Regions from separate parts of the Elstera sp. genome, predicted to be linked through region 2. Evidence: predicted binding sites of a transcription regulator. Region 2 holds the regulator's gene; each other region holds the start of a gene.
The links. The regulator PhoB, encoded in region 2, activates phosphate uptake and scavenging genes when phosphate is short. The targets are predictions, from matches to a motif close to TNTCATAAAACTGTCA.
Positions count from the first base shown of each region.

Region 1 (4,238 bases), on a different contig from region 2:
CCTCGCAGAGCCTCGCGCTCAGTTTTGGCGAGCAATTGCGCTATGTGATTCTACCGCAGGCCCTGAAAATCGCCGTGCCGCCGACGGTAGGGTTTCTGGTGCAGGTTATTAAGGGTACGGCGCTGGCGTCGGTGGTCGGCTTTGTCGAGCTGACCCGCGCCGGGAATATGATTTCCAACGTCACCTACGCGCCCTTCACGGTCTTTTCCTGCGTGGCCTTGCTCTATTTTGCCCTGTGCTACCCCATCAGCCTCTACGCCAAGACGCTTGAAAGGAAACTCAATGTCGCTCGCCGCTGATCCCGCGCCCTATCAAGCTCCTATTGTTCAGATCACGGCCCTGCGCAAATCCTATGGCCCGACGGAGGTGCTGAAGGGCATCGATCTGTCGGTCGAGCGCGGCGAGGTTATCGCCATCATCGGCAAAAGCGGTTCCGGGAAAAGCACGCTGCTGCGCTGCATCAATGGGCTCGAAACCTTCCAGGACGGCGCGCTAACGGTCGACGGTAAGGATTTGGTCCATGATAGCGCGACCGCGATGCGCGATTTGCGCCAGCGCGTCGGGATGATTTTTCAAAGCTTCAACCTGTTCCCCCATCTGTCGGTAGGCCGGAACATCATGCTCGCGCCGGGGTTGGTGAAAAAGCGCAGCCCGGCGGAGGCGGCGGCCCAGGCGCGCAAGCTGCTGGAGCGCGTCGGCTTGGGCGAAAAATTCGATGCAATGCCCGATCAACTTTCCGGCGGCCAGCAGCAGCGCGTTGCCATCGCCCGCGCGCTGGCGATGGAGCCGGGGGTGTTGCTCTGCGATGAAATCACCTCGGCGCTCGATCCCGAACTCGTCGGCGAAGTCTTACGCGTTGTCGAAAGCCTGGCCGAGGAGGGGATGACCCTGCTGATGGTGACGCACGAAATGAATTTCGCGCGCAAGGTCGCCGACCGGGTGATTTTCATGCACCAAGGCCGCGTGCACGAGATGGGACCGCCGGATGCGGTATTCGGCAGTCCGCAAACGCCGGAGTTAAAACAGTTTCTCTCGTCGTTGCTCGAATAGCACGCGGGGGGTTCTGTTCGGCGGGGCGCTAGTCTAGCCTAAGCCGCCCGCCTTTGCCGAGGGCAGAAAGACAGGCCCCGTGATCGACTTCCGCAATCTCGAAACCTTCTTTTGGGTCGCCAAGCTCGGCAGCTTTCGCGGCACGGCGGAGAAGCTGAACACGACGCAGCCCGCGATTTCTGCCCGCATCGCTCAGCTTGAGGCCAGCCTGGACGTGCTGCTGTTGAACCGTGATGGGCGGCGACCGACACTCACGGTCAAGGGCGTCGAACTGCTGGAGTATGTGGAACGGCTTCTGGCGTTGCGCGATGAAATGGTGATGGCCGTCACCGACCCCGATTCGCTGAAAGGCACCGTGCGCCTGGGGCTGTCGGAAACCATCGTGCATACGTGGCTGCCGCGTCTGGTGAAAGAACTCTACCAAAAGCACCCGCAGATCACGCTGGAAATCTCGGTTGATGTGTCGGTCAATCTGCGCGATGCCCTGTTGGAAGGGCAGTTGGATTTGGCGCTGCTCTTGGGGCCGATCAGCGCGCCGAACGTGACCAATCTGCCGCTCTGCGCCTATCCGATTGCTTGGGTGGCCGCGCCGGAGTTGGTTCAGCAGACAACGCCCCTGTCGCTCGCCGATTTGGCGCAATGGCCGATCATCACCTATTCGCGCGCGTCGCGGCCTTATCACCAGATTATCGACCTTTTTAAGCGCAATAATGTGCCGGGCGTGCGGGTATTTGGGAATAGTTCACTCTCGTCCATCGTGCGCATGACGATGGATTCAATCGGCATAAGCGCGATTCCGCCGACCGTGGTGCAAGAAGAATTGGCGGCGGGAAAACTGCGCCTATTGCCTACGAAAACGGCACTGCCCGATCTGGTTTTTACCGCGACCTATGTGAATACGCCCAATAACTCGCTCGCCGTGCTGGTTGCGGCGATTGCCCAGGAAATAGCCGAGGCTGTTTAAACAAAGGGCAGGTGGCTCTATTGCAGCAACTTGGTTGCGCCTGAATTTGACTTAATGGTCAGGTTGCAAATTGAGTTAAACCTCGAATGATAAATTTTATTTATCAAACTACGTCTAAAAATAAAATTGGACGAATGACCCCCGCGAATGGCTTCATAAAAATGTCACCGCAGAGGGATCTTGACACAATGGATGTCCAGACAGTTACCGATGCTCAATCGGTCCGCAAACTCATTCGCTCGGGCATTATAACCGGCCATACCTCGGGCTTTGCGCCGGGCTATACTCAAGGGAATGTGGTTATTCTGCCGCAGAAGTATGCCGATGATTTTCGCGCCTTCTGTAAAGCCAACCCGAAATCTTGCCCAGTCTTGGCTGAATCCCGCGTTGGGGATCCGGCTTTGCCGGGTTTGGGGGCGGGGATCGATATTCGCCACGATCTGCCGCGCTACCGGATATTCCATCACGGGTCGCTCACCGGCGAGGAAACCGATATTGCGGCGCTCTGGCGCGACGATCTCGTGACCTTCGTCATCGGCTGCTCCTTTACCTTCGAAGCGCCGCTGATTGAGGCAGGGATTCCGCTGCGGCACGTAGCGCAAAAGCGCAATGTGGCCATGTATCGAACCAATGTACCGACCGTGCCCGTAGGGCCGTTCTCGGGGCCGATGGTTGTTTCCATGCGCCCCTTGAAACCGGCGGACGCGCTGCGCGCCATCGAGATTACCAACCGTTTTCCCGATATGCACGGCGGCCCGGTGCATTTTGGTTTCCCCGATCAGATCGGCATTTCCAACATCGCAGAGCCCGACTACGGCGACGCGGTTACGATTGAAGACGGCGAAGTGCCGGTTTTCTGGGCCTGCGGGGTTACGCCGCAAAGCGTTATCCAAAACGCCCGCCCTGACTTCTGCATCACCCATTCGCCGGGGTGCATGCTGATTACCGACCTGCGGCACGGGTAAACCGCAAGTCTAGACCCTAAATCACGATAATAATGGAGGCTTAGGTCATGGTCAGCGTAAAATCTTTGCTCGCTTCGGCGGCTTTGTGCATTGGTGTTGTTGCCCCGGTTTGGGCGCAGGCACCGGAAATTACTATTGGTGTGATCGAGCCCATGTCGGGCGCGGGTGCCCAGACCGGGATCGACGCGCGCGCCGCGATGGAAACCGCCGCCGAAATCATCAATGAATCGGTCGATCTCGATGTTATTCAAGGGCCGGGGGCCGGTTTGGCCAAGCTTGGCGGGGCTAAGATCAAGCTTGTGTTCGCCGATCATCAGGCCGACCCGCAAAAGGGCCGCGCCGAAGCCGAACGCCTGATTACCGAAAATAAGGTCTCGGCGCTCATCGGCGCCTATAACAGCGCCGTCGCCGCCGTGGTCAGCCAGGTGGCCGAACGCTATCAGGTGCCGTTCCTGGCCGCCGATTCCTCCTCGCCCAGCCTGCATCGGCGCGGCCTGAAGTGGTTCTTCCGCACCACGGCCCACGATGAAATGTTCTCGCAAGCCATGTTCGATTTTTATAAGGACATGAAGGATAAGAAAAACATCGGCGTCGATCAGGTCGCGTTCTTCTACGAAGATACGATTTTCGGCACCGATAGTTCCAATATTCAGCGCAAGCTTGCGGGCGAGCGCAGCATTAAAGTGGCGGGCGATATTAAATATCGCGCTAATAGCCCGTCGCTGACCTCGGAAGTGCAGCAGCTTAAATCGGCGGGTGCGCCGGTTCTGATGCCGTCGAGCTATACCACCGACGCGATTCTGCTGCTGAAAACGATGGGCGAGCTTGGTTATAAGCCGCAGGCCATCGTTGCCCAGGCGGCGGGTTTTGCCGAACAGGCGTTTTTGCAGGCGGTGGGCGACAAGGCGGAGGGGATTATCAGCCGCTCCAGCTTCTCGCTCGATTTGCAAGAAAAGCGCCCGGTTATCGGCAAGATCAACGAGATGTATAAAAAGCGCAGCGGTAAGGATCTGAACGATAATAGCGCCCGTCAGCTTATGGCGGTTCTGGTCATGGCCGATGCCATCGACCGCGCAGGGTCGGCCAAGAATGAAGATATTCGCGCCGCCCTGCAAAAAACCGATATTGCGGGCGATAAGACGATTATGCCGTGGGCGAATATCCGCTTCGATGAAACCGGCCAAAATACCGGCGCAACCCCTGTGCTGATCCAAGTGCAAGACGGCGTATATCGCTCGGTATGGCCGTTCGAGACGGCA
Region 1 covers NZ_JBILQX010000046.1:10,809-15,046, reverse strand. The annotation lists gene ACIQ36_RS08130 (amino acid ABC transporter permease) at 1-299, shown strand, start outside; gene ACIQ36_RS08125 (amino acid ABC transporter ATP-binding protein) at 283-1,050, shown strand; gene ACIQ36_RS08120 (LysR family transcriptional regulator) at 1,130-2,014, shown strand; gene ACIQ36_RS08115 (putative hydro-lyase) at 2,203-2,979, shown strand; gene ACIQ36_RS08110 (ABC transporter substrate-binding protein) at 3,027-4,238, shown strand, end outside.
Region 1: the regulator PhoB is predicted to act here: its motif matches at 2,166-2,181, upstream of ACIQ36_RS08115 (putative hydro-lyase).

Region 2 (4,238 bases):
GTGCCCGCGTCGGCATGGTGTTCCAAAAGCCGAACCCCTTCCCCAAGTCGATCTACGACAATGTCGCCTATGGTCCGCGTATTCACGGCCTTGTGCGCAGCCGTGAAGAAACCGACACGGTGGTGCAAAAGTCGCTAGAACGCGCTGGCCTATGGAAAGAGGTTAAGGATCGTCTGCACGAAGGCGGAACGGGCCTTTCCGGCGGTCAGCAGCAGCGCCTGTGCATTGCCCGCGCTATTGCCGTGGACCCGGAAGTCATTCTGATGGACGAGCCTTGCTCGGCGCTCGATCCCATCGCCACCGCCAAGATCGAAGAGCTGATCGACGAGTTGCGCACGAATTACACCATCGTGATCGTAACCCACTCGATGCAGCAGGCCGCCCGCGTCTCGCAGCGCACGGCGTTCTTCCACTTGGGCGATTTGGTGGAAGTGGGCGATACCGCGCAGATCTTCACCAATCCGAACGATGAACGCACTCAGGGCTATATCACCGGCCGCTTCGGCTGAGCCGAACGCCCCCTGGGTAGAAGGAAATCCCCATGTCGAATGAACATATCGTTTCGTCCTTCGACGAAGAGTTGCGCGCGCTGCACAAGTCGATCATGCAGATGGGCGGATTGGTCGAAGCCCAGATTGCCCAATCGATGCAGGCGATGGGCCGCCGCGACAGCCAGCTCGCCTCCGCCGTGGTCGCGGCCGACGCCAAGGTAGACGCGCTGCATCACGAGATCGACGAGCAGGTTGTGCGCATGCTGGCCCTGCGCCAGCCGATGGCGTCGGACCTGCGCACCGTCGTCGCCTCGCTCCGCATCGCGACCGATCTGGAACGGATTGGCGATTACGCGGCGAATATCGCCAAACGCACCTTAGCGTTGAACGTATCGCCGACGGTGAAACCGGCGTCGGGCGTGCTGCGCATGGGCAAGATCGTCCAAAGCATCGTCAATGATGTGCTCGACGCTTACGCCGAACGCAATGCCGAGCGGGCGGCAGCCATCCGCGAGCGCGATACGGAAGTCGATGAACTCTACACGTCGATCTTCCGCGAGCTTCTCACCTATATGATGGAAGACCCGCGCAACATCACCGCCTGCACCCATGTGCTCTTCATGTCGAAGAACCTGGAGCGCATCGGCGATCATGCCACCAATATTGCCGAAACGATCTACTATATCGTGCGCGGTAAGGTTCCGGACGAAGAGCGCGCCAAGGGCGATCTGTCCAGCATGACGGCGATGACCGATAAGGGCGTAACCTACGTTGCCGACAGTAAGGGAAGTTGAGGGCATGTCCCCAGTAACCCCTCTGGTGCTGGTCGTCGAAGATGAAACCGCGATTGCCACCCTGCTCCGCTATAATCTGGAGCGGGAGGGCTTTCGCGTCTGTATCGCCACCGACGGCGAAGAAGCCCTGATTATCGCCGCCGAGCAAAACCCCGATTTGGTGCTGCTCGACTGGATGCTGCCGATGCTCTCGGGTATCGAAGTGTGCCGCCGCCTGCGCCGCCTGCCGAACGCGCGCGCGACGCCGATCATCATGCTGACGGCCCGAGGGGAAGAGGGCGATAAAATTCGCGGGCTCGATAGCGGGGCCGACGATTATGTGACGAAGCCGTTTTCGGTCTCGGAACTGATCGCGCGGGTAAAGGCCGTTTTGCGCCGGACCCGCCCGTCGGTGGATGGCGAGAGCCTGACTTTCGCCGATGTGATGTTGGATCTCGCCGCCCATCGGGTGCGCCGGAACAACCGCGATATTCACTTAGGGCCAACCGAGTTTCGCCTGCTGCGCTACCTGATGGAGCATCCGGGCCGGGTTTTCAGCCGCGAGCAACTGCTCGATGCCGTGTGGGGGGCGGATGTTTATGTCGAACCCCGTACGGTCGACGTGCATATCCGGCGCTTGCGCAAAGCCCTGAATGCCGAGGGCGAAACCGATATCGTCCGCACCGTGCGCTCGGCGGGTTATGCGCTCGATGAGACGGTGGACGTTAACGGATAAGCCGAACACCGCGCCGTTCCTTACAAATTTTGGCCAGGGCTTTGCTCTGGCTTTTTTTTATGAGCAGCCCATAGGCATGCGGATGGCGCAGGGGCACCTTGAAAATATCCACTCGATCTTTACTAAAAAACAGTAAAATATATATGTAATATGAGTGTTCCGGTCGCACCGGGTGGTATTCCCCTAAGGAGGGTTAGGCAGTGTCTTTTGGTCTAATTTCGTTGAAGAATTTAGGCGTTCAACAACGCTTGATCCTAACATTTATCGCTTTGGTCGCCATCATCACGGGAGCGATCACCCTAAATTCCTACCGCGTCATCCATACAGCACTCCTCAAAGATGCGCAGATCAGCGTCGATCGTGGGCTGGGGGTGATGAAGCAGCTTATCGAGGCGCGCGGCGGCAGTTTCGCTATGGTCAATGGTCAATTGATGTTGAACAATCTTGCCGTTGGCTTCGATGTAAGTTTGGTCGATAGCGTTAGCAAAGTGACGGGCGGCGTTGCGACCATCTTCCAAAAAGATGAGCGCGTCACAACGACCGTTCTAAAACCCGACGGATCGCGCGCCATCGGAACGAAGCTCGCGCAAGGACCCGCCTACAACAGTGTATTTCGCGACAAAAAAACCTATCACGGGCCAGTCGATATTTTGGGCAAGCCCCATATTGCCGTTTACGAGCCGATTCTGGATGGGGCGGGCCAGGTGATTGGCATTTTATTCGTCGGCATGCCCGCATCGCTCGTGACTCAAGAGAGTAATGCTATTCTGCGCGATAATTTGATTGGGGTTGGTCTCGCGCTCATCGCCGGGTCCGTTATCGTCGCCTGGGTCGTGCGCTCGCAGATGCGCCGCGTGTCGCGCCTCACCGAACTTTTCGGCGTGCTCGAGAATGATCCAAAAGTTCTGCAGTTGGAGGATACCCACCGCAGCGACGAAATCGGCGCGCTGGCGCGGGCTTTGGTGGATTACTCTAACCAAATCGTAACGGCCCGCCGCCTGGCAGAGCAGGAAAAGCAGCATACCGAGCGCGAAATCGCCCGTAAGCAGATGATCGAGGGCGCGATTGCCAGCTTCGGCAATACTATCGACGGCGTGATCGCTACCGTCGTTTCGGCAGCAGCGCAATTACAGCAGAATGCCGAAACGGTGAATAGCAATGCGCTACTCACCTCGGAGCAGAGCAACGAGGTGGCCGTTGCCGCCGAGCAGGCCACCGCCAATGTGCAAACCGTGGCGTCCGCCTCGGAGGAACTGAATGCCTCGGTCCGCGAGATCAATCGCCAGGTCGCCGACGCCGCCAAATTTGCCGGCGCCGCCGTATCGGAAGCGGAGCAAACCGGCATGATCGTCCGCACGCTCTCCGAAGCAGGGCAGCGGATCGGCGAAGTGGTTAGCTTGATTTCGGATATTGCCGCCCAAACCAATCTTTTGGCGCTGAATGCCACTATCGAAGCCGCGCGGGCGGGGGAGGCCGGTAAGGGCTTCGCCGTCGTCGCCGGGGAGGTGAAAAACCTCGCGGGGCAAACCGCGCGCGCGACGGAAGATATTCAAAACCAAGTCGGGGCGATTCAGAGCGCGACCCAGCAGGCGGTTGCCGCTATCGCCTCCATTTCCAATACCATCGGCCATATCAACGAAATCAATCTCGGCGTAAAATTCGCGATGGAAGAGCAAGGGGCCGCCACTTCGGAAATCGCGCGCAACGTTTCCGAAGCCGCCAGCAGCACGCAGAATGTGACAAACATTACCATCACCGTTACGACCGCTGCGGTCGAAACTGGCAGTCTGGCGAGCGAAGTTCTGGCGGCGGTCGGAAGCCTGACCGAGCAAACCGAAACCCTAAAGCACGAGGTTCGTCACTTCCTCGGCAAGGTCCAGCACGACGCGGCGTAAAACCGCCACGGTCGCGCAAGCTTTCCCTCCCCCCCATCGTATTACTGAACGCCCGGAAGACGGTTCACCCGTCATCCGGGCGTTTTGTCGTCGATCAATGTCGGAGCAAAGAGGGCAAGCCATGCGGCTCACGCATATATGCGTGCGTAGATAGGCAAATAATTGCCATCGAAACTTTCATAACTCTCAACTACTTTTTCGTATGACGGTCCTCGAAACAATATACAGGAGCCAGATTGTGAAATTTTTCTTACAAACCATGAGCTTAACTCAGAGGCTTATTGCCATTTTTATAACCATTTCGGTGATCACATCTGCCTCTGCCATCATCAGTTCTTACTTT
Region 2 covers NZ_JBILQX010000013.1:71-4,308, forward strand. The annotation lists partial or broken gene ACIQ36_RS03435 (phosphate ABC transporter ATP-binding protein) at 1-509, shown strand, start outside; gene phoU (phosphate signaling complex protein PhoU) at 542-1,285, shown strand; gene phoB (phosphate regulon transcriptional regulator PhoB) at 1,290-2,000, shown strand; gene ACIQ36_RS03450 (methyl-accepting chemotaxis protein) at 2,201-3,895, shown strand; gene ACIQ36_RS03455 (methyl-accepting chemotaxis protein) at 4,200-4,238, shown strand, end outside.

Region 3 (4,238 bases), on a different contig from region 2:
AAACGGTAATACGCAGCACGATAAAGCCGCCGACAACAACGATCACGGCCAGTAGCAGCAGCGCTTTCTGTCCTTCGCTTTGAACTTGATCGACCTGTTCAACAAAATTATCGATGCCACGGGTGAAGCCGACCTCTGCCCAGGGGCGGTTATTTGTTCCCAGCAGCGTGGCGCGGGCCGTGGCAACCGTGATCACATCCGCGGGTAAGCCTTCGCTTTTATAAACACTTTGGTTCTTGCCATCGAAGAGTTCCACGGTACCCCCAAGAGATGGGCCGATGCCTTCGAGCAAATGCAACGGGTCGGTAACGATTTCCATCACCCCCAGAACGCGAAAACCGCCAACGGGCACGAAAATGGAGTGCAGCGGTCGGCCCGTAGACGATTGCCAGAGATGATTTAATTCTTGGCGCTGGGCCCCCTTATCGCGGGCCTTCAACTGCTCAAGCAGGGCGGAATCTTCGGTCGCCGAGGATTTGTCGCCCTTCGAGGAGCGCGCGATGAAGGCCATGTCCGGAGTGAAAATATTAACGGCCACCAGCTGGATCTGTTGCTCGACGACTGGGGTAAGCGTGTAGAAAGTATCGGTCATAAATCCAAGCTTAACCGCATCCTTATCTTCCGCCGCTTGGCCGAGCCCTGCCGCGCGGCTCCATTCATTGCCAATGGGCGACATACGTTCACCATAGACCCGCGTCAGTCTATCGCGGACGAAAAAGCTCAAAATTTGCCCCGTCGAACTGTTTAGCGTGTCGGTGGCGAACTGCGTGTAGCGGGAAATCATCCGGCTCTGCTGGACCCCGACGGCAACCGCGACGATGAGGAAGAGCGCCAGCAGCACGCGGCGCAGCGTGAGGCGTGGGACCCAAGGTTTAGGCATCCGATGCTCAGCCATGGCAGAACCTTCCTCGCTACTACGATGGTATGACGATGAGGCAAGCATAATCTGTTCCGATTCTCGTCTCCCGGCTAGGGGGTACAGAAAATCAGACCCGAAAACCTCATCGGGACACGTTAGCGACGTAAGAAACGCGCCATTACCGAGGGGCGGCATCTGTTTGTGACAAACTGATGCCAGCCTGGGCGGGCAGACCCCAGGGGAATGGCGCGCACGGAGAGGGTTGGGCGCCCTATTCCTGAGCGGTGCGGGGGAGGGCGGCACCGCCTGAAACACTTCTTACATATTTTAGATACTTTTGAGAAATATCATGCGATACAGTATCTATAACCCCGCGTTATTGTGCGGCGCGATATGTGATTGCAATAGAAACTACTGCGGACAATATTGTCTTCGAAATTATATACCGCTATCGGATGAGGATTTCCGAAACTTCCCGCAGTTGGGTGCGAGCGCGTAACAGATAGAAACCTTGGGTTGCGAGGTGATTGGCAGCAAAAAGCCCATCGGTCGCGCCGTTCATCACAATCAGCGGATCCAGCAGCGAGGCTTCATGCAGGCTTTCCAGCATTTGCGTCCAGGCATTAAAGGCTTCACGGTCGCGGAGAAGTTGCTGATAATCCACGCCAAGTTCGCGCAGGATCAGGTAATAGGCATAAAGGCGACCCTTGACGCCGTAGAAAATATTATCGGCACGACGATCAATGAAAAATTCCCGACCGGCCAAAATTTGCTTGTCTAGAACCGCCGAGGACGAACCCAGATCGGACGTAATGCGTTCCAAGAGCGCAATTAGATTATCACCGCGCCGCTCGAACAGCGCCTGTCCCTGGCTCAACCGCTGATTATAATTGCGCAAGGCTTTCGCGGCCGAGCGATATTTTGCATCAGACGAGGTCGTGGGTGCCCAGGAGGTGGTAAAGTCGAACAACCAAATATCCGGCGCGGATTTCAGCAAATCGACGGCTTTCGACAGATCAGGATCGGCTTGGGAGGAGCCCCGGTTGCGGCCGATCTGGTCCATCATTTCGGTACTAAAGCGGCCCAGCGCTTCAACAATACCCGCCTGAAATTCCGGCATATTATCGAGCCACCAACCGGGCAGGAAAAACGGATCGTTCGCCGCCCAGCGATGTGTGATGGTTTCCCGTTCGATAAGGGTTGCCGCCATGGCAACGGCGCGGCTGCTGCCGGTTGGAACGTCGGTCGGGACGAGCGTTGTATCGTCGTCGATCACATGAACCCAGAGCATTCCGGCGGGAATATAAAGACCCACCAGAATAACCAACCCCAGGAGCATTCGTCCGACCAGCCCTAAGCTGATCGTGAGCCGTTTCGGCCAAAAGCGCGTGAGCAGGGATCGTTTCTCGAAATCAAAATCAGCCACGGTCGTTCCCCTTTTACGCCACCTCGGAAGCTGCGGACGACCACAGCCTCTTATAACTTATGCCGGACAGAAGCCCTATTTAAGGCAGGGTTCAATAAAAATACGATCACTGGAGAAGGTAGCAGGCTAAATGCCGCTGATGCCCTCCGTTTCCCTGGTGATCCTTACAGGATTTTTCCGGAACTTGTCAGGGAATCGTAACAAAATGGTCATGCAGTCACGGCAAGGTGCATGCGATGAAACGCGCCCGAAATTTGGGCGAAGTGTGCATAGAATATGTTTTTTAACTTTGTCGAGCGAGTGAACCATGACCGACGCTAGCACCCAGCCCGCCGTATCCGTCGATTCCCACGGCGAGATTACGAATCTGTCCGATAACCCGACCTTCGCGTCGGTGGTTGATGCCAGCCTGAGCCGCCGGTCGGTGCTGCTCGGCACGGCGGCGACGGCCCTGTTCACCTCGCTTGGCGGTGTGTCTACGCTCGCTATTTCCGGTGAGGCAGAAGCCGCGACTACCCCCAAAAAGCTGCTGAGCTTTAAGCCGGTCGCCAAAAGCCTCGCCGACGCCGTGATCGTACCCGAAGGCTATGATGTTCAGGTGATTTATGCGCTCGGCGATCCGCTGACGGCCAATACTCCGGACTATAAGAACGACGGAACCGATGGCGATTTCGACAATCGCGCCGGCGATCACCACGACGGTATGGAATATTTCGGCCTATCCGCTGACGGCAAGCCTTCGACCAAGTCGGGGACGCGCGGCGTGCTTGGCATCAACCACGAAGCCACAACCGACGAAAAACTGTCGTCGCACTTCATCCATGCCGATGGCGGTACGCGCAGCCTGCCGCGCCCGGCCGCCGAAGTGGATAAAGAACTCGCGATCCATGGCGTTTCGATGGTCGAAGTTCGCAAGGCCGCTTCGGGTAAGTGGGAATATGTGAAGAATTCTGGCTTCAACCGCCGCTTCACCACGCTGACCGAAATCGACATTGCCGGTCCGGCGCGCGGCAACGCCCTGCTGAAGACCAAATATTCGCCCGAAGGCACCAAAACGCGCGGCACGCTCAATAACTGCGGTGCCGGTCGCAGCCCCTGGGGCACCTATATGACCGGGGAAGAAAACTTCAACGGTTACTTCGCCCGTCCCAAGGGCGATGATGAAGCCCGCGGTAAGGATAAGACCGTTACGGCCCTTAACCGTTATGGTCGCCGCGAAGGCGATGCGTCGCGTCATGGTTGGGAAAGCGCCGGTTCGGGGGATAAATACGCCCGCTGGATCAATGCTAAGACCGGCACCTCCGCCGATGGCAGCGACGATTATCGCAATGAAATGAACGGCCAAGGCTATGTGGTCGAAATGGACCCGTATGATGGCAAGAAGCTGGCGAAAAAGCGCACCGCGCTTGGCCGTTATGCCCATGAAAGCGCCGCTTTCAGCAATCCCGCCGTTGGCCAGCCGCTCGCCGTCTATATGGGCGATGATGCGCGTAACGAATATATCTACAAGTTCGTGACCGATGCGATCTGGTCGGCTGCCGATGCCACCAACCCGGATCGTCTGGCCGTTGGCGATAAGTTCCTTGATAAAGGCACGCTGTATGTCGCCAAATTCACGGCCGATGGTACGGGCGAGTGGCTCGAACTCTCGCTGAACAATCCGGCGGTTAAGAATTACGACAAATATTCGTTCGCCGATTTGGCTGACGTCGTTGTTAACGCCCGTATCGCGGGCGATGCCGTCGGCGCGACTAAGATGGATCGTCCGGAATGGTGCGCCGTCAACCCGGCCAATGGGGAAGTCTACTTCACCCTCACCAACAACGCGAACCGCACCATCGAGCCGAAGAATGCCCCGCAGTTGGAGCCCGATGCCTCCAACCCGCGCGCCTATACCGATGTGAAGGGCACCTCGCGCCTGCAAACCGGTAACTCCCATGGTCACATCATTCG
Region 3 covers NZ_JBILQX010000029.1:13,896-18,133, reverse strand. The annotation lists gene ACIQ36_RS06155 (methyl-accepting chemotaxis protein) at 1-895, opposite strand, end outside; gene ACIQ36_RS06150 (DUF2333 family protein) at 1,308-2,285, opposite strand; gene ACIQ36_RS06145 (PhoX family protein) at 2,593-4,238, shown strand, end outside.
Region 3: the regulator PhoB is predicted to act here: its motif matches at 2,482-2,497, upstream of ACIQ36_RS06145 (PhoX family protein).